3 regions of the Spirillospora sp. CA-108201 genome follow, and region 1 is predicted to be linked to each of the others. Evidence: riboswitches for the same ligand, from Rfam matches in the RefSeq annotation. Region 1 holds a riboswitch; each other region holds the start of a gene.
The links. Region 1 has a riboswitch for cyclic di-AMP ahead of ACQEU6_RS36635 (NlpC/P60 family protein). Riboswitches for the same ligand answer to the same signal wherever they lie in the genome.

Region 1 (6,676 bases):
CCGGTCCGCCAGCAGGCTCAGCGCGGCGTGGATCCGCCGGGGATCCATGTCCGCCGCGACCGGCGGCCCTGTCGGTGCTCCCCCATCAACCACCCGCGAATGCTACCGGCGCACGGGCCGGAGCGAATTCTCCGCGACGACGCCAGAAATTCACACGGCCACCTCTGGTCACGATAAGCACTTCACTCACTACTTTGAGTAGCGTAGCTTTGGGGTATGCCCCTCCCCACAGAGCCCATCGGCAGCATCCCGCGTCCCCAGGAACTGCTCGCCGCCTCGCCGTCCGAGCTGGCCGCCGCCCAGGACCGCGCCGTGCGCGAGACCCTCCGCCGGCTGGAGGAGCTCGGCTCACCGGTGGTGACCGACGGTGAGCAGTCCAAGCCGAGCTTCGCCACCTACCCGATCGCGGGCCTGGCCGACCTGGCCCCCGACGGCGCGGTGATCCCGTTCGCCGACGGGCACCAGCGGCAGCTGCCGCGGCTGACGGCGGGCCCGTTCCGCTACACCGGCCACGCCGTGGACTACCTGCGGGCCGCCCAGCGCCACGCGACCGCGCCGGTCAAGCAGGCGGTGATCGCGCCCTCGGCCCTGAGCCTGCTGTACCCGGCCGACGGCATCGAGGGCTACCCGCGCGAGAGGTTCCTGGACGACCTGGTCGACGAGGCCGAGGCCGACATCCGCTCCTGCCTGGACGCGGGCGCCCACGTGGTGCAGCTCGACTTCACCGAGGGGCGCCTGTCGCTCAAGCTCGACCCCAGCGGCGGCGTGCTCGACGCCTTCATCGCGCTCAACAACCGGGTCCTGGAGCGCTTCTCCGCCGACGAGCGCGCCCGGATCGGGGTGCACGTGTGCCCGGGCGGCGACCTCGACTCCACCCACAGCCTCGACGTCGACTACGCGGGGCTGCTGCCCAAGCTCTTCGAGCTCAGGGCCGGCAACTTCTACCTCCAACTGGCCAGCGAGCCCGACCCCGACCGGATCCTGGCCATCGTCGCCGGGCACCTGCCCTCGGACGCCCGCGTCTTCGTCGGCGTCGTCGACCCCATCGACCCGCGCGTCGAGACGCCCGAGCAGATCCGCGACCGCGTCCTCGCCGCCGCCCGCCACCTGCCGGTCGACCGCCTCGGCACCTGCGACGACTGCGGCTTCTCCCCGTTCGCCGACGACACCTCCACGTCCCGCGACACGGCCTTCGCGAAGATAGCCGCCCGCGTCGAGGGAACGGCCCTGGCCGCCACCGAACTGGGCCTCTGACCCGCCCCGATCCGAGTTCGCCCCCGCCGGTGGCGTCGAGGTCCCGCCTCATGGGCCAGGGCCTCCACGCCACCGGCGTCGGGCTGTGCGCTCGTCGGTTCGGGCGGCCGCCGGGGGCGAGGCGGGCGGTGAGGCACCGGAAGCCGGGTTCAGGACGACGCCGCGGCGTCCCGGAAGGCGGCCGGCCCGCCGGGGTGGGGCCCGAGCGGCGCCCGGCCCGCTGACGCGGCTTCCTTGGCAATGCCGGCGTGGTCGGCCGTCGCGGTCATCGGGAGGCGCGCCCGGCGGCGGTGTCCGAGGGGGCGGGGGTGCGGATCAGGAAGATCACCAGGGCGGCGACGGCGGTCAGGGCCAGGGCCGAGACGGTCGCACCGGTGGTGTAGCCGTGCACGAGGGCGGTCACCCGTGAGCCGCCCGGGCCGTGCTCGCGCAGGTAGCCCGCCGTCGCGCCGATCGCGACGGTGTTGACGACGGCGGTCCCGATCGAGCCGCCCATCTGGGACGCGGCGTTGACGACGGCGGCGGCGACCCCGGCCTCGCGCGGGGAGACGCCCGCGGTCGCCAGCGAGAACGCCGGCGGGAACGCGGCGCCCATGCCGAGCCCGAGCAGGACCTCGACCGGGACGACGGCGGTGGCGTAGCCGCTGCCCGCGTCGAGCCGGGTCAGGACGGCCAGCCCGGCCGCGGCCGTGAGCAGGCCGCCGGCGATCAGCAGCCGGGCGGGCACCCGCCGGATGAGCACGGCGCCGACCAGGTAGCCGCTCGCGGAGTTCGCGACGGCCATCGGCAGGAACGCCAGCCCGGTGCGCATCGGCGAGAAGTGCGCCACCACCTGGAGGTAGTAGGTGAGCGTGAGGAAGACCCCGAAGGCGCCGACGACCGCGGTGGCCACCGCGAGGTAGGCGCCGGCCCGGTCGCGGTCGGCGAGGATCCGCAGCGGCAGCAGCGGCGCGCCGTGCCCGGCCTGGCGCGCGACGAACAGGGCGAGCGCCAGGACGCCGATCGCGAGGGGCGCGAGGGTCTGCCAGGCGTCCCAGCCGTGCGGGGCGGCCTGGCCGGCGCCGTACACGACGGCCGCCAGGCCGCCGGTGACGAGGACGGCCGAGATCCAGTCGAGGCGCGACCCGGGGAAGCCCGGCGGCGCCGGCAGGACGATCCGTCCCGCCACCGACGCGGCGGCGGCGATCGCCACGTTGACGTAGAGGCACCAGCGCCAGTCGGCGTACTGGGTCAGCGCGCCGCCGAGCAGCAGCCCGACGGCGGCGCCGCTGCTCGCCACGGCGCCGTACACGCCGAACGCCTTCGCGCGCTCCTTGGGTTCGGTGAAGGTGACGGCCAGCAGGGACAGGGCCGTGGGCGCGAGCAGCGCGGCGAACGCCCCCTGGAGGGCGCGCCCGACCACGAGGACCCCGAAGCCCGGCGCGGCCCCGGCGATCATCGAGGCGACCGCGAACCCGGCCAGCCCGGCCAGGAAGCTGCGGCGCCGCCCGACCAGGTCGGCGATCCGGCCGCCGAGCAGGAGCAGCCCGGCGAAGGACAGGGTGTAGGCGGTGATCATCCACTGCCGGTCGGCGTCGCCGAAGCCGAGCGCGTGCTGAGCCGTCGGCAGCGCGATGTTCACGATCGTGGCGTCGAGGGCGATCATCAGCTGCGCGACGGCGATGACGACCAGCGCCGCCCAGCGCCGGTTCGGGGCGCCCGCGTACGGGCCGGACGCGGTCCGCGCCGTGATGGCGGTCATGGAGCCCACCTCCCGGTAAATGAAGGATTCTCCTCCGGATAATAACTGGAGGTTTCTTCTCCGTCTAGTGACGGATCGAGTCTCGTTCGCCGACCGGACGCCCCGCACCGGCGGCTCGCACGACGGCCGACAGGGCACTGAGCTGCGGAAATCGAGATGCGTGACCTTGCCGTTTCTTTACGATTTCAGTAACTTTGCCCCTTCAAGACGTCTTCCAGGCGTTTTGTCCCACATGGTGGGGCGGGGTTCCCACCCCGCGACAAGGCCCGAGACGCGACGTCGATCGGGTCCCACATCGTCAGCGCCGCTGTCCCCCAGCGGCACCCGCCGAGTCCGCCATGGCGCGGAGCCGGGGACCCAACCCGCACTGGGGTGAATCGGCCTGCTCAGGCCGTAGGGCGACTTCCACGTCCGAACCCGTCAGCTAACCCGGTAGGCGGCACATGGAAGCAAGGAGCCCCCCTGTGAAAGGCAAGCAACCGAAAGGCGAGCACGGCAAGTGGTCGCGCGTTCTGCGACCGACCCCCTGGGCCACGGTCACGCTGACGGGTCTCGCCGTCTTCGGCGTGACGGCGGCCGTGCCGACGGCCTTGCAGCACGCGTCCACCGAGACGGTCGCCGCCGTCCAGACCGTGCCGCAGCAGCGGACCGCGCCGCAGCAGGCCGCGCCGCAGGAGCAGACCAGAGCGCAGGTCCAGGTCCAGAAGGACTACATGGCGCCGGTGAAGGCCGCGCCGTCGACGAAGAGCAAGCCCAAGAAGCAGGCCGCGGAATCCAAGTCGGACGAGCGGTCCAAGGTCATCGCGCGGGCCAGGACCTGGCATCCGCACACCGGCGAGCGGGTCCCCTACAGCCAGACCAGCACGCACAACGGCTACCGCACCGACTGCTCGGGATTCGTGTCCATGGCGCTGGGGCTGCCCAAGCCCGGGCCGAACACCGTGGGCCTCACCTCGTCGCGGTACACCGAGCGCATCAAGATGTCCGAGTTGAAGAAGGGCGACCTCGTCATGGACGCCCTCGGCAGCAACACCACCCGGCACGTCGTCATCTTCGAGAAGTGGGCCGACAAGAAGCACTCGTCGTACTGGGCCTACGAGCAGCGCGGCCGGTACGGAACCGACCACCGGACGCTCGACTACGGGCTTTCCTCGGGCGACGAGTACAAGGCGTACCGCCCGACGTCCCTCAAGTAGGCCGCCCCTGAAAGACGCCCGGCACCGGCGGATCGCCGGTGCCGGGCAGAACGGGTCGTGAGGCGGGACGGGATCAGACCGATCGGACGGCCCGCAGCGACTCCTTCAGGGAACCGAGGGTCGAGAAGACCGCCGTGGGCTCGTAGCCGCAGTGGGCCATGCAGTTGGCGCACCGGGAGTCGCGGCCTCGTCCGTAGGAGTCCCAGTCGGTCTCGTCCAGGAGTTCCTGGTAGGTCTGCGCGTAGCCGTCCGACATCAGGTAGCAGGGACGCTGCCAGCCGAAGAGGGAGTAGGACGGGATCGCCCAGGCCGTGCAGGGGAAGTCGACCTTGCCTTCCAGGAAGTCCAGGAACAGGGGCGAGTGGTTGAAGCGCCACCGCTTGCGGTTGCCGTCCCCGAACGCCTTGCGGAAGAGCTCCCGCGTCTCCTGGACGCCGAGGAAGTGCTCCTGGTCGGGCGCCTTGTCGTAGGCGTAGCCGGGCGAGATCATCATCTCGTCGACCCCGAGGTCGTCGTTGAGGTAGTTCAGGACGTCGATGACGGTCTGCGGCGTGTCCGTGTTGAAGATCGTCGTGTTGGTCGTGACGCGGAACCCCCGCCGCCGGCACTCCTCGATGGCGGCGACGGCGTCGTCGAACACGCCCTCCTTGCAGACGGACTCGTCGTGGCGTTCCCGCAGCCCGTCGATGTGCACCGCCCACGCGAAGTACGGCGACGGCGTGAACCTGTCGAGCTTCTTCGGGATGAGCAGCGCGTTCGTGCACAGGAAGACGAACTTCTTGCGCCTGACGAGCTCGTTCACCAGCTCGTCGATCTGCGGGTGCATGAGCGGCTCGCCGCCCGCGATGGAGACCATCGGCGCGCCGCACTCCTCGATGGCGGCGAGGGCCTGCTCGACCGGCATGCGCCTCTTCAGCACGTCGTGCGGGTGCTGGATCTTCCCGCAGCCGGCGCAGGCGAGGTTGCAGGCGAACAGGGGCTCCAGCTCGACGATGAGCGGGAACTTCTCCCGGCGGCGCAGCTTGTTGCGCAGGATGTAGCCGCCGATGCGAAGGCTCTGGCGGAGCGGCATGCTCATGGTGTCCGGACCTCCTTGTGCAGGGTGGACTCGGTGGTCTCCGCAGGACCGCGCGCCCGCCTCATGCCGCGCCGTCCAGGTAGCGGCCGAGGGCGCTGACGGGGAACACCAGCCGGTACAGGTGGTAGTTGATGTAGAAGTCGCCGGGGAAGCCGGTGCCGGTGAAGTGGTCCTCGTCCCAGGTGCCGTCCGGCCGCTGGTGGTCGACGAGCCACCGCACGCCGGCCTCCACGGCCGGGGTGCGCTCGCCCGCGGCGAGCAGCGCCAGCAGCGCCCAGGCCGTCTGCGACGGGGTGGACTCCCCCCGCCCGACCCACGCGGGGTCGTCGTAGGAGCGCAGGTCCTCGCCCCAGCCCCCGTCGGGGTTCTGGTGGTCCTCCAGCCAGACCACGGCGCGCCGGACGGCGGGCTTGCCGGGACCGACCCCGGCCGCGACGAGCGCGGGCACCACGCCGCCCGTCCCGTAGACGTGGTTCGCCCCCCAGCGCCCGAACCACGAGCCGTCCGCCTCCTGCGCCCGGAGCAGCCACACGACGGCGCGCCTGACCATGGCCGACTCCGCGAGGCCCTCCTTCGACAGCGCCTCGACGACATGGGCGGTGACGTCGGCGGACGGCGGGTCGATGACGGCGCCGAAGTCGCAGAAGGGCAGTTTGGTGCACAGCTCGCGGGTGTTGTCGGCGTCGAAGGCGCCGAAGCCGCCGTCGCGCGACGCCATCCCCTCCAGCCATCGGACGGCCCGCCTGATCGGCTCCTCCGCCTCCGGGAGGCCGACCCTGCGCAGCGCCAGGATCGCCTCGGCGGTGTCGTCGGTGTCGGGGTAGACGTCGTTGTCGAACTCGAACGCCCAGCCGCCCGGCGGGACGCCCGGCCGCTTCACCGCCCAGTCCCCCGGCCCGCGGACCTCCTCGCCGACGATCCATTCGGCCGCCCGCAGCAGGGAGGGGTGGTCGGCGGCCACGCCCGCGTCGGCGAGCGCGTTCACGGCGAGCACCGTGTCCCAGACGGGCGACTGGCACGCCTCAAGGCGGCGTCCGTTCCCGTCCCGGATCGTGAAGCGTTCGAGCCCGTCCAGCCCGCGCCGGACGACCGGATGGTCGAGGCCGTAGCCGAGCTCGTGCAGCGCCATCAGCGAGTACACCCACGGCGGCTGGATCCCGCCCCAGCAGCCGTCGGCCTCCTGCCGGGCGATGATCCAGTCGGCGGCCCGGCGCAGCGCCGCCCGGCGCAGCGGGCGCACCGGCCGCCGCTCGTACACGTGCAGGACCCGGTCGAGGGCGTTGAACGCGGCTCCCCAGCCCCGGGCGTCCTTGGCCGGCATGACGCCGCGGCGCAGTTCGGGCAGGTCGAACGGCAGCGCCCGGACCGGACGCAGCGAGCCGAGGACCGTCAGCGGGACGATCGTCT
Region 2 (6,676 bases), 800 kb from region 1:
CGTACACCCCCGCAATCGGCCATGCGGCCACCTCCGGCCAAGCACGCGAGACAGAAGAGGAATCCGATGATCTAAGTCCGGAAGGGTCCGGACCCGGCAACCCAACGCGCGTACAGATCGAGGCCCAACCCGTGCCTGTGCAGCGGACGGCTGCATCCCCGCGGTCATCACCACGGACGAGGGAGGACGGAGTGGAAACAGCCACACTCGCACGTCGTGGCACCGACGATTACGGGCTGAGCGAGGAAGAGATCCGCTTGCTCGCCCAGATCGCCAGCGGTGTCACCGCCGATGTGGCGGCACGCAAGCTGGAACTGAGCGCTCGGACCTTGCGGCGCCGGCTGCGGACGATCTGCGACCGGCTGGAGGTCAACACCCCTATCGAGGCCGTGGTGTGGGCGGCCCGGAGGCAGCTCATCTAGCGATGCACCCCCGACGCTCGCCAGGGGACGGCGAGCGTCATCCGGAGAAACGGCGGCACGTCCGAATTCCGTCCGACCCCGCAGCGGCGGCGCCCGCGCCCTGGCAGGTAGGTCCCTGCAGAAGGCGTCGCCGCGGACGGCTTTCGGTCCTGACAGCCCCGCCCGGCCTCCGGTAAGCCCACCCCCGCGACGCTCACGGTCAGCGCGCCCCGCGATCGACCAGCACCTCATGCCGAACGGTGCGACGGGCTCGATCGACGCGACGGGCCACCCCGCCCACCACGAACTCGACCCGTCCGACGGGCCGAGCGGCGCGGGCGGCGAGTGTGAGGGGGATCGGCGGGGAAGGGGTTAGGCGACTCGGACGCCGCCGGCGAAGGGGCGTCCGCCCATGGAAGCGATCTTCACGACGTCACCGGTGTGCGGGGCGTGCAGCATCTTGCCGCCGCCGACGTAGATCCCCATGTGGTGCAGGTCGGAGTAGAAGAAGACGAGGTCGCCCGGCTGCAGGTCGCCGCGCGACACGTGCGTGCCGGCGTTCCACTGGCTGCCGGTGTAGTGCGGCAGGTTGATGCCCACCTGCTTGTAGGCCCACATCGTGAGGCCGGAGCAGTCGAAGGTGGTCGGGCCGGCGGCGCCCCACACGTACGGCCGGCCGATCTTGCTCATCGCGTACCGGAGCGCCTGCGCGGCCTTGCCGGTGCCGATGACGGGGAGCTTGGCGAGCTGGCTCGGGTCCTTGTCGACGAGCTTGCCGCGGATCTTCTCGTAGGCGTCGGTGACCTTCGTGCGCTGCGAGTCGAGCTGCGTCTTCAGGTCCTTCACCTGCTTGGCGCGGGCCTCGGCCGACTTGCGGGCCCGCTGCGCGGACTGCATGGCCTGCATCAGCCCGAGCACCTGGGTGCTGTCCTGCTTGGCGAAGTAGTGGAGCGTCGCGGCCTGGTCGAGGATGGACTGCGGGTCCTGGGAGGCGACGAACGACACCGCGGGGTCGGATCCGCCCTGCATGTAGCTCGTCGCCGCGAGGGAACCGACCTTCTGGCGCAGCGCCTCCAGCGTCTTCTCCTGGCGCTTGGCGTTCTCCGTGGCGACCTTGGCGGCGCGCTGCGACTGCGCGAGCCGGACCTTCAGCCCGTTGTACTGCTCGGTGAGCTGCTCCAGCTGGTCGGCGAGCTTGAGCGCCTTGGTCCGCAGCTCCTTGGCGGAGGGCTCGGGGTCGGCGTGCGCGACGGCGATCGTTTGCGGGGCGATCGCGTGCGGGGCGGCCGAGACGACGGCGAGCGCGCCGACCACGATGACCGCGCGCCCACGGAAGTGTGAAAGGGAAGCATGCCGCGATCGCTTCACGAATACTCCTCTCCTCAGCCGCCCACCGGGTCGGCTGACGGGTTCGGGCCGGAGCAGCCCGTCCGCGCCCGCGAGCGAACCGATCGCCCGCGAATGCGGATTCACCCCTCGCGTTCGGACGCTCAGGGCGATCCCCCGAAACGCTCCGAAAGTGGGTCCCCGGCTCCTCGGGCAGCTGGTTGCGACCCGTGGGACTCGGCGGTGCGGCCCCCGTCCTCGCGGTGGGCCGACGTCAGCGATGGACACTAACGGACCCCGCATTGGATGCCAACCAGAACATGCGAATTCGCAGGTCGCGCGGCGCGGTGAACGAGCGAAACGCCGGACGGGTCGCGCCTCGCCTCCTGTGTTCTGCCTCACTTTTCCGCCGTCCCCGCGAGTGCCTAGTCGCTTTTATCTAGTCACTTGCGCGCGGTGCTCGGCGCCCGCCGGCGGAGGGCGTCTCCCGGACGGTCCGCGGCGTTCGATAATCTCGCCTGTTTGTGGAAGTCGTGATCCGGCGGGCTCGCACCGCCGACGTCCAGGAGATCCGCAGGCTCGTCGACCTGTACGCCGGGTCGGGGCGGCGCCTGCTGAAGAAGTCGACGGTCAAGCTCTACGAGGACGTCCAGGAGTTCTGGGTCGCCGAGGACATCCAGCACGGGACGCCCGGGCCGCTCGTCGGCTGCGGCGCCCTCCACGTCATGTGGGAGGACCTCGCGGAGGTCCGTTCTGTCGCCGTGGACAAGGGGTGCGGCGGACGGGGGATCGGGCACCGGATCGTGACCCGCCTCCTGGAGAACGCGCGTGAACTCGGCGTGCGAAGGGTGTTCTGCCTTACCTTCGAGGTGGAGTTCTTCGCCCGCCACGGCTTCCAGCAGATCCTGGGGACTCCGGTGGCGCCAGAGGTGTACGAGGAACTTCTCCGCTCCTACGACGAAGGCGTGGCAGAGTTCTTGGACCTCGATCGGGTCAAGCCCAATACCTTGGGCAACACCCGGATGTTGCTTCGCCTGGAGGACTGACCCAAATGAGCGATTCCCCCCACGGCGGGCGGCCTTACCGGCCCCAGCAGGGGCCGGGTTCCTACGGCCCGCCGCCTCCGTACCAAGGTTCTCAGTGGCAGCAACCACAGCAGCAGCCGTCCCAGCAGCACTGGGACCAGCAGCCCCAGCAGCAATGGCAGACGCAACAGCAGCAGTGGAACCAGCAGCCCGCCTACGACGACTACGGCTCCTACGACGACGGCGGTGACCCGGTCCTGGCGCCGATCCACCGTCGTGCGGGTGCGCGCATCATCGACAACGCGCTCGTCGCGGTCTTCGGGTTCGCCCTCGTCCTGCCGGTGACGATCGGCGCTTTCGGCCTGGGCAAGCCCGGCAGCAAGACGGAGGACGAGGGGGGTGTGTGGAACTGGCCCATTATCTTCACCCTCTTCTGCGTCCTGTCCGTGTTGCCGTTCATCTACGAGGCCGTGCAGCTGTCCATGTGGGGACGGACGCTGGGGAAGCGCGTCCTGGGCTTGGGTGTCGTACAGGCGAGGCCCGCGGGCAGCCCCATCACCACGACGCAGGCTGTCTGGCGTGCCGGGATCACCCACGTCGGCTACCAGCTCGGCGTCTTCTTCTTCCTCGTCTTGGCCGTGATGGTGTGGGACTACGCCGCCTACGGGATGGTGCTGGTCTGGGCCGGTGCGCTGATGGCCTACCTGTGGGCCATCTGGGACCAGCCTCTGCATCAGTCGCTGCACGATCGCTTTGCCGGCACGCTCGTCATAGACGAGCGGGTCGGATATGACGATTCCGAGTACTCCGAGTACGCGGGCTAAGGCAACGATGGCGGCACCGCTCGCCGAGCCGGGGCAGAGGCTCCTGGCGCGCGTCGTGGACACGCTCGTCGTGGGCGTGCCCGTCGTTCTCGCCGTCCGTGAACTGGTATCCGGGCACACGGCGGACGTCATCGCTCCGACCGCCGTGGCCGGATGCATGCTGCTGTACGAAGCGATCCAGCTGGCCCTCTGGGGCCGGACGCTGGGCAAGCGCGTCGCGGGCATCGAAGTGGTCGCGGCGACGGCTCAGGAGGCGCCTGAAGCGGCGCCACGGGGAGCTGGGGGAGCGGACGGGGGCGCCGGGCTCGGCGGCGTGTCGGCTTTCCCCGTCTCCGTGCCCGGATTCGTGCCCGTGGCGGCTCCCAGGCCCGAGGAGACCGCGGCCGAGCCGGAGGCGGTGACGACGGGCGCGACCGTGCGTCCTGACGTCCTGCACTGCGTCCTGCGGGCCGCCGTCTATTCGGTGCCGATCGGGCTCCGTCCGATTCCGGTTCTCGGCGTGCTCGCGAGCATCTTCTGGGTCGTGAACGCCGGGGCCGTGTTCGAGGGCGTTCGCCGCCAGGCCGTTCACGACAGGCTCGCCGGGACGCTCGTGGTAAAACGCCCGCGGCCCGAATCCTCGGCCTTCTGAGGCACTCTCCGCCGCGCCGGGAGGTGCTCGCGGGGGTCCGATAACACCCGTCCGATACCGCGCACTCGGGTGCGCGGGCGGACGCGTGCCCCGGTCCACTCGCATGCGCCATACATGTTTTCGTCGAGATGGTCACCTGTTTCCGGACGTCCAGGGTGTCGACGGCATATGCCCGCTCGTTCCGGTTACGGTCCTGAAACCGGTGGGATCTGTCGCGTCCCGGACGTCGCCTCCGCTTTGACAGTTCCCTCCGATGCTGTTGCTGTGACCAGAACGCGGCCGCTTGTCGGCGGCCGTGGACTTACTTCGGATGGCATGCTCCCGCACTAGGAACGGACCTTTCGCGCGGCATGCCGACGAGCGGCGTGGAGTCGGAGGCCGGCCCTGCTCCAGACTCGGGCGCCGGGTCGAAGAACTGGGGCAGGCGGTGGGATTGTGTCCAAATCTCCCGATTTGCAGCGATCGCGGTCGGCCGTGACCCATCGGCGTCCTGAGCTGGGCGCGGACTACTCGCGCCCGGCCCCGGCAACAGATTTCGATGCCGGACCCTCCGCCGTTATTCGTCGACATCCCCCGGTCCGGGCGTTGATCAGGCGCCGGGGTCGGCTGCGTATTACGCTGCGGGCGCGCTTAGTGGCGATACGGAGGGTTAATCGCCGCGCGGCCGGGGCCGCCGGACCAATGCGCGTACGCAAGTGCAGGTCAGGCCGCCAGGCCGTGACACCGGTCACGCCTGAAAACCCGGGCGCGTCGCCGGAGCTTGGAAATTCATGGACACCGGGACCGGATCCAGGTGTCGTCCGAGGGGTCGCGCCCACCCGAAACGATGAGGCTGATTACAGCCGGTCACGGGCAGGAAGGCGACTTCGTGTGAGAGCCGGTTCACGGTGGATGCTGGAATTGTCATCCGCGAAGTTCTAGGTATATCTTTGGCACTCGATTGGAGTTTGCTCAAGCTGAAAGGTCTGTCCCCATGGCACAGAAGGTTCAAGTGCTTCTCGTCGACGACCTCGACGGTGGCGAGGCGGACGAGACCGTAGCGTTCTCGATCGACGGCGCCTCCTACGAGATCGACCTCAGTGGCGCCAACGCGACGAAGCTGCGGGAATCGCTGCAGCCGTTCGTCGAGAAGTCGCGCAAGGCGGGCACGGTCAACCGCCGCCGGCGGCAGCGCGGCGCGTCCAGCCGCGAGCGCAGTGCCGAGATCCGCGCCTGGGCCAAGAACAACGGCATCAAGGTCAATGAGCGCGGCCGCATCCCGGCTCACGTGATCGAGCAGTACGAGGCGGCCAACTGACCCGCCCGCACCGCCGGCGGCCCGTCTTCGTTCGCGAGGCGGGCCGTTCGACGTTCGCGCCGTGAGTCGCTCGCAGAGCGAGCCCTTCGCCGTTCGTCACCGCCGCGCCTTCGGGGGCGGATTCACAGCCCGCCGGATCGATGCGAAGAGCCGTTCGCTTGTGGCGTAGCGTCGCTGCGGTTCGGCGTGTCCGCCGTGAGGTACACAGGGCCCGCGGGTGGAAACTCCACCCACATTCGGCACTCTCGGCCCGCGCCTTGACCGACCTGCGGAAAGCCCCTCGTTCGCTTGGGGCGTAGCGGGAACATGACGCACCGATGCGGTAGTTGGATGAGACTGAACAGCGCATAGCTGGGGAACGTCTCCTGGTGGGAGTGCACCGGGCGGCCTCCTCGGGGCGGGCTAGCATGCGGAAGGACAGTTCCGGACGTTCCGGACTCTGCCCAACCGCTCTGTGAGGAGCGACGAGATGTTCGAGAGGTTCACCGACCGCGCGCGGCGGGTTGTCGTTCTGGCTCAGGAAGAGGCCAGGATGCTCAACCACAACTACATCGGCACCGAGCACATCCTCCTGGGTCTGATCCACGAGGGTGAGGGGGTTGCCGCGAAGGCTCTGGAGAGCCTGGGGATCAGTCTTGAGGCTGTGCGTCAGCAGGTCGAGGAGATCATCGGTCAGGGGCAGCAGGCTCCGTCGGGGCATATCCCGTTCACTCCTCGGGCCAAGAAGGTCTTGGAGTTGTCGCTGCGTGAGGCGTTGCAGCTGGGTCACAACTACATCGGGACCGAGCACATCCTGTTGGGGTTGATCCGTGAGGGTGAGGGTGTCGCGGCGCAGGTGCTGGTGAAGCTCGGTGCGGATCTGAACCGGGTGCGGCAGCAGGTGATCCAGTTGCTGCACGGGTATCAGGGCAAGGAGCCGGCGGCTTCGGGTGGTCCGTCGGAGGCGGCGCCGTCGACGTCGCTGGTGCTGGACCAGTTCGGTCGCAATCTCACGCAGGCCGCCCGTGAGGGCAAGCTCGACCCGGTGATCGGCCGGGACAAGGAGATCGAGCGGGTCATGCAGGTGCTGTCGCGGCGTACCAAGAACAATCCGGTGCTGGTGGGTGAGCCGGGTGTGGGTAAGACCGCGGTGGTGGAGGGTCTGGCGCAGAAGATCGTCAAGGGTGAGGTGC
Region 3 (6,676 bases), 3.3 Mb from region 1:
CTTCGTCAACCCGCTGGCGCGCGCGCTGTTCGACCGGGAACTCGTCCCGGACGAGAAGGTCACCGTGACGGGGATCCGGCGCGAGGGCACCATCGTGCACCTGGACCTCCAGTGAGCACGGCCCGTCCCCCCGCGGCCGGAGACGGCGGGTCGCTCCTGCTCGCCAAGGCGCACTACCCGGTGACCACACTCGGCCCCGGGACGCGGGCGGGCATCTGGACGCAGGGCTGCACGCTGCACTGCAACGGCTGCCTCTCGCGGGACACGTGGGACGCCGACCCGGGGCGGGCGATCCCCGTCGACGCGGTCCTAGGATGGCTCGCGTCCCTTCCCGAACCGGTCGACGGGGTGACCATCTCGGGCGGCGAACCGTTCCAGCAGCCGGCCGCGCTGGCGGCCCTGGTGCGGGGGATCCGCGCGTGGCGGGAGACCCGCGACCGTGAGACGATTGCGTTGGACATATTGGTTTACAGCGGATATGTCTTCTCTCGGCTCTCGCGCGCCGCCGCGACGCGAGAGATCGTGGACATGTGCGACGCCGTGATCACGGGACCCTACGTCGACCGGCTCAACCCTGGGGGGAGACACTCCGGGGACGGCTCCCTACTCTGGAGGGGGTCGGCCAACCAGCGTGTCGTGCCGGTGTCCCCCCTGGGACGCGAGCGGTACGGGGCAGTGGCCGGCGTCGGTGACACTGAAGGAAGAGGGCCCCGAGTACAGGTGTCCGTGGACGAAGGGCCGGAGGGAAAGCGGGTGTACTACATCGGGATCCCGCGAAGAGGTGACATGGAGCACCTCTCGTCGAGGCTCGACCGCGCCGGGGTGCGCTCGGGGGATGTGTCATGGCGACCTTGAACTGTCCGGTCTGCGACGAGCCGTTCCAGCCGGGCGACCTGCTCTGCATGAGCTGCGGAGCCAACCTGGCGCGCGCCGGTGGCGGCGCTCCACAGCAGGGCCCGGGCGGGTACGAACCGCAGCGGATACCACCGCCGCCGGGGCCGCAGCAGGGGGGCCAGCAGTACGGCGGCCCGCCGCAGCACGGCCAACCCCAGCATGGGCAGCCCCAGCACGGCCAGCCCCAGTACGGGCAGCAGCAGGGGCAGCCACAGTACGGGCAGCCGCAGCAGCAGCAGGACCAGTGGGGCGCCCCGCAGCAACAGCAGCAAGACCAATGGGGTGCGCCGCAGCAACAACAGCAGCAGCCGGACGCGTGGGGTCCGCCCATGCCCCAGCAGCCTCATGACCAGCACGGGCAGGGGCAGCACGGGCAACCCCAGTACGGGCAGCAGCAGGGGCAGCCACAGTACGGGCAGCCGCAGCAGCAGCAGGACCAGTGGGGCGCCCCGCAGCAACAGCAGCAGGACCAGTGGGGTGCGCCGCAGCAGCAGCAGGCGCCCGACCCCTACCAGCAGCAGCCGCAGCAGCAGCAGTACGGCGCCCCGCAAGACCAGTACGGCGCTCCACAGGACCAGTACGGCGCTCCGCAAGACCAGTACGGGGCCCCGCAGGACCAGTACGGGGCGCCGCAGCCCGGCCCGGCCGACCACCAGTACGGGCAGCCGCAGCACGGCCAGCCCCAGTACGGCCAGCCGCAGCACGGGGGGCAGCCGCAGCACGGAGGGCAGCCGCAGCACGGAGGGCAGCCGCAGCACGGAGGCCAGCCGCAGCACGGAGGCCAGCCGCCGCTGCCGCCGCACGGCCGCGAGGCGACACTGCTGCCGCACGAGCACAACCAGGGCCAGCAGCGCCCGCCCGCGCCCGACAGCACGGCGTTCATGTGCCCGTACTGCGAGGCGGTGCTGGCCAACCCGGGCGCCGCGCAGTGCGACTCGTGCCTGCGCCCGCTGCCGCAGAAGGGCACGCCCGTCCTGCGCGTCCAGTTCCCCACGGGCGAGCTCAAGGTCTCGGTCGGCCAGCACCTGGTGCTCGGCCGGGACGTGGGCCAGTCGCCGGTGGCGGCCACGTTCACGCAGTACGACAACGTGTCGCGGCGCCACTCGACGGTGTGGCTCGACCCGTCCGGGACGGCGTGGGTGCGCGACGAAGGCTCCACCAACGGGACGTTCGTCAACGGCGAGCGGCTCCCCCGCGGCGTGGACGCCCCCCTCCGCGACGGCGACCAGCTCCGCCTGGCCGCCGACGTCACGGGCACCGTCCAGCTGAGCTGACCGGCACACGTCGAAAGAGGCGGCCCCGCGGTTCCGAGAACCGCGGGGCCGCCTCTTTCGGCTTCGGCGCTCAGCCGGCGCGCTTGGTGCGGGCGCGCGTGCGCTCGCGCTCCTTGGCGTCCAGGACGACCTTGCGGATGCGGACGGCGGTCGGGGTGACCTCGACGCACTCGTCCTCGCGGCAGAACTCCAGGGCCTCCTCCAGCGACAGGCGGCGGGGCGGGGTGAGCCGCTCCAGCTCGTCGCCGGTGGACGACCGCATGTTCGTGAGCTTCTTCTCCTTGGTGATGTTGACGTCCATGTCGTCGGAACGGGAGTTCTCGCCGACGATCATGCCCTCGTACACCTCGGTGGTCGGGCCGACGAAGAACGTCCCGCGCTCCTGGAGGTTGGTGATCGCGAAGGCCGTGGCGGCGCCGGACCGGTCGGCGACGAGCGAGCCGGACGGGCGGGTGCGCAGCTCGCCGAACCAGGGCTCGTAGTCCTCGAAGACGTGGTGCGCCATGCCGGTGCCCCGCGTCTCCGTCATGAACTCGGTACGGAAGCCGATCAGGCCGCGGGCCGGGACGAGGAACTCCATCCGGATCCAGCCCGTGCCGTGGTTCGTCATGTGCTCCATGCGGCCCTTGCGGACCGCCATCAGCTGCGTGACGGCGCCGAGGTACTCCTCGGGGATGTCGACGGTGAGCCGCTCGACCGGCTCGTGCTTCTTGCCGTCGATGTCGCGCGTGACGACCTGCGGCTTGCCGACGGTGAGCTCGTAGCCCTCGCGGCGCATGTTCTCCACCAGGATCGCCAGGGCCAGCTCGCCGCGGCCCTGCACCTCCCAGGCGTCGGGACGCTCGGTCGGCAGCACCCGGATCGACACGTTGCCGACGAGCTCGCGGTCGAGCCGGTCCTTGACCATCCGGGCGGTGACCTTGGTGCCCTTCTCGCGGCCGGCCATCGGCCCGGTGTTGGTGCCGATCGTCATGGAGATCGCCGGCTCGTCCACCGTGATCAGCGGCAGCGGGCGCGGGTCGTCGGGGTCGGCGATGGTGTCGCCGATCATGATGTCGGGGATCCCGGCGATGGCGATGATGTCACCGGGACCGGCCTCGTCCGCGGGCTTGCGGGTGAGCGCCTCCGTCATCATCAGCTCGGTGATCTTCACCCGGTCGACGCTGCCGTCGTGGCGGCACCAGGCGACCTGCTGGCCCTTCTTGATGGTGCCGGCGTGCACCCGGCACAGCGCGATCCGGCCGAGGTAGCTGGAGGCGTCCAGGTTCGTCACGTGCGCCTGGAGCGGGGCGTCGGGGTCGTAGGACGGAGCGGGGATCGTCTCGGTGATGACCTTGAACAGCGGCTCCAGGTCCTCGCTGCCCGGCATGGCGCCGTCGGCCGGCTTGTCGAGCGAGGCCCGCCCGGCGCGCCCCGACGCGAACACGATCGGGAAGTCGATCTGGTCCTCGTCGGCGTCGAGGTCCATGAACAGCTCGTAGGTCTCGTCCACGACCTCGTCGATGCGCGCGTCGGGACGGTCGGTCTTGTTCACGACCAGGATCACGGGCAGCCGCGCGGCGAGCGCCTTGCGCAGCACGAACCGGGTCTGCGGGAGCGGGCCCTCGCTGGCGTCCACCAGCAGGACGACGCCGTCCACCATGGACAGGCCGCGCTCGACCTCGCCGCCGAAGTCGGCGTGCCCCGGGGTGTCGATGATGTTGATGGTCAGCCCGTTGTGCAGGACCGCGGTGTTCTTCGCGAGGATCGTGATCCCCTTCTCGCGCTCCAGGTCGTTGGAGTCGAGCACCCGGTCGTCGACGTCCTGGTTCTCGCGGAAGGCGCCGGACTGCCAGAGCATGGCGTCGACCAGCGTCGTCTTGCCATGGTCGACGTGGGCGACGATCGCGACGTTACGGAGGTCGTCGCGCGTGGAGATGGGCATGCGGGTTCGCCTTGCGTGAGAGTTCGGGAGTCGCCGCAGACGTGCGGCCGTATCCATTCTACTTGGCCGTGCGTACCACCCACTCCGAGTCGTTCGTCCCCTCCGTCACACGAACCTCGATTGGCCAACTTTGCGCATCCTTTGTAATCTGCCCGAGATCCGGTCGTCCGAGGCCCCACCCCCCGGGGCTGCGGCCGGAACGCCGAATCTCCCGCGGGGAGAACCGGGGACCCACGTCCTCCGGGGTGAATCGACTCACACGTCGTAGGGCGACTCCTGGCCCGAACCCGTCAGCTAACCCGGTAGGCGTACGAGGAGAGGAGAGCACCGGCTTGGCTCCGGATCCCCATCGGCGGCGTCGCGTCCTGCCCACCGCCACCGCCACCCTGCTCCTGATAGGCCTCGGCGCCACCGCGCCGGACCTCGCCCACGCCGCCCAGCCGTTCCGGCCCGCCTCCGCGCCCGCCGCGCCGAGCCCCACGCCGACGACGGAGAAGGGCCTGCGCAAGAGCCTCGACGCGCTGAACGAAGAGGCCGAGATCCTCACGGAGAAGTTCAACAAGGCCCGCGTGGAGTTCACCAAGGCCCGCAAGGCCGAGCGGGACGCCACCAAGGAGGCCGAGCGGCTGCGCGCCCTCGCCGAGCCCGCCCGCCAGAAGCTCGGCAGCCTCGCCGCCGCGAACTACATGGCCGGCGGCCCCGACGTCCTCTTCGGCTCCGGCACGTCCGCCGAAGGGCTGTCCGACCGCGCCTACCTCGCGCAGAGCCAGGCCACCGCCGTCCTCGCCCTGAAGAAGCAGATCGACCAGGCCGACGCCGCGGAGCGCACCGCGAAGGCGAGGACCGCGCAGGTCAAGAAGACCTGGGACGACGCCAAGAAGACGCGCGAGGCCGCCAAGACCAAGGTCTCCGAGGTGATGAAGCGCCTCGACAAGCTGACCACCACCCACGCCAGCGACCCGCGCACCGGCCTCAGCGCCACCGTGAAGGGCTCGGGCCTGCCCGCGAAGATGGCCCGCAAGGCGCTCACCAAGCTCGGCTCCCCGTACGTGTGGGCCGCCGCCGGACCGAGCAGCTTCGACTGCTCCGGCCTCGTCGTCTGGGCCTACGGCCAGGTCGGCAAGCCCGGCCTCCCCCACTACACCGGCGACCTGTTCGCCATGGGCACGAAGGTCTCCCGCGGCGCACTCCGCTCCGGCGACCTGGTGTACTTCGGCGGCAACCTGCACCACATGGGCATCTACCTGGGCGACGGCAAGTACCTCCACGCCCCCCAGACCGGCGACGTGGTCAAAATCTCCAAACTCTCCGACCGCTCCGACTACGCAGGCGCGAACCGTATTTCTTAGCTTCTTTCTCCTCCTTCGGGCCTGGCGGCCCTCCCGCAACCATCTTGGTCACAGAGTCTGGCAGGGTCGCCGGGATGGCCGTTGACCAGCCGATACGCCGGTTACCCGCCAAGGGGCGTCGGGGGATGACGGGCGAGATCTTGGGGAGTTGGCTCCCTCTCTGGCTCCCGTGGGCTCCCCTGTGCCGGGTCCTAGGGGGCTGTTCGCCCCCTAGGTCTGGTGGTGCTCGACCTGCTGACGAGTGAACCGCCGAATGCCTGGAAGGTGCCGAACCTAGACAAGGCGCAGGGCCCGTACATCACCCTGGAAATGTACGGGCCGTGTCTCTGCGCCCTTCTAGAGAGCTTCAATAGCTGGGGTTACTGATTTGCAGGTGGGTGTGGGCGAGGAGGCTGTTGAGCAGTGCGGGCCGGTGCTGGATGCGTTTCAGGCGGGTCTTGATCAGCTGCATGAGCTGGTCGATGGTGTGCTTGGTGAGGTTGGCCAGGGACCGTTTCAGGTGTGACCACACGCCCTCGACGGGGTTGAGTTCAGGAGCATGGGGCGGCAGGTGGAAGACGGTGAGCCAGTCCCGGGCGGCCAGGTAGCGGCGCATCCGGGCCGAGCGGTGGGTGTTGAGGTTGTCCCACACGACGACGATCGGCCCGCCGAGTTGCTGGTGAGCGGCATCCAGTAATCGGATGTAGTCGCCCTCGTCGAATCCCTTCCTCTCGTGTTTTCGGCCGCGGTAGGCGTGTGCGCGGTAGATCAGCCGGGGATGCTCGCCGGGCTTGATCGCCACGAGCGCGGCCAGCGAGATCCGGTGGGTGCCGCGGGCGGTGACGCGCACCACCGGTGTGCGTCCGCGTCGTCCCCAGGTGGTGCCTTTGGGCGGCCTCAGCCCCTGGCCGGCTTCGTCTTCGAAGCAGATCCAGGCGCCCAGGTCCGCCGCGGTGCTTCCACCGTCGGCCACACCTCCGCCCGCCACCGGTCAACCCGCTGCTCGTCGCGCTCGGCCGCACGGCGGGTCGGCGTCTGCACGCTCCACCCGATCCGGTGCAGCAGCACGTCCACTCCGGCCGGTGTGTAGGAGACCGAGAACAGATCCCAGATCACCTCGGCGATCCGCGCGAGTGTCCACCGCTGGTCTTCGGTCCAGCCGTGCGCGGCCGGGCCGAGATCCAACGCCTCCTCCAGGAGATTCACCTGGTCATCGGTCAGTTTGCATTTCGCGCCGCCGGCTCCCTTGGACGCCA

Region 2: another riboswitch for cyclic di-AMP. It lies ahead of ACQEU6_RS32800 (C40 family peptidase); the one in region 1 lies ahead of ACQEU6_RS36635 (NlpC/P60 family protein).
Region 3: another riboswitch for cyclic di-AMP. It lies ahead of ACQEU6_RS21075 (C40 family peptidase); the one in region 1 lies ahead of ACQEU6_RS36635 (NlpC/P60 family protein).

Annotation. Positions count from the first base shown of each region.
Region 1 is NZ_JBNJNE010000001.1:7,627,211-7,633,886, reverse strand. Features, by position in the region: gene ACQEU6_RS36650 (bis-aminopropyl spermidine synthase family protein) at 1-93, opposite strand, end outside; gene ACQEU6_RS36645 (cobalamin-independent methionine synthase II family protein) at 217-1,254, shown strand; gene ACQEU6_RS36640 (MFS transporter) at 1,520-2,995, opposite strand; cyclic di-AMP (ydaO/yuaA leader) riboswitch at 3,311-3,449, shown strand; gene ACQEU6_RS36635 (NlpC/P60 family protein) at 3,460-4,191, shown strand; gene hpnH (adenosyl-hopene transferase HpnH) at 4,265-5,269, opposite strand; gene shc (squalene--hopene cyclase) at 5,331-6,676, opposite strand, start outside.
Region 2 is NZ_JBNJNE010000001.1:6,829,427-6,836,102, forward strand. Features, by position in the region: gene ACQEU6_RS32795 (LuxR family transcriptional regulator) at 192-422, shown strand; gene ACQEU6_RS32800 (C40 family peptidase) at 774-1,769, opposite strand; cyclic di-AMP (ydaO/yuaA leader) riboswitch at 1,773-1,980, opposite strand; gene ACQEU6_RS32805 (amino-acid N-acetyltransferase) at 2,252-2,773, shown strand; gene ACQEU6_RS32810 (RDD family protein) at 2,779-3,576, shown strand; gene ACQEU6_RS32815 (RDD family protein) at 3,584-4,207, shown strand; gene ACQEU6_RS32820 (histone-like nucleoid-structuring protein Lsr2) at 5,181-5,504, shown strand; gene ACQEU6_RS32825 (ATP-dependent Clp protease ATP-binding subunit) at 5,974-6,676, shown strand, end outside.
Region 3 is NZ_JBNJNE010000001.1:4,346,554-4,353,229, forward strand. Features, by position in the region: gene ACQEU6_RS21050 (AAA family ATPase) at 1-115, shown strand, start outside; gene ACQEU6_RS21055 (4Fe-4S single cluster domain-containing protein) at 181-855, shown strand; gene ACQEU6_RS21060 (hypothetical protein) at 759-1,724, opposite strand; gene ACQEU6_RS21065 (FHA domain-containing protein) at 1,776-2,168, shown strand; gene typA (translational GTPase TypA) at 2,239-4,092, opposite strand; cyclic di-AMP (ydaO/yuaA leader) riboswitch at 4,283-4,417, shown strand; gene ACQEU6_RS21075 (C40 family peptidase) at 4,425-5,441, shown strand; gene ACQEU6_RS21080 (transposase) at 5,788-6,408, opposite strand; gene ACQEU6_RS21085 (winged helix-turn-helix domain-containing protein) at 6,318-6,676, opposite strand, start outside.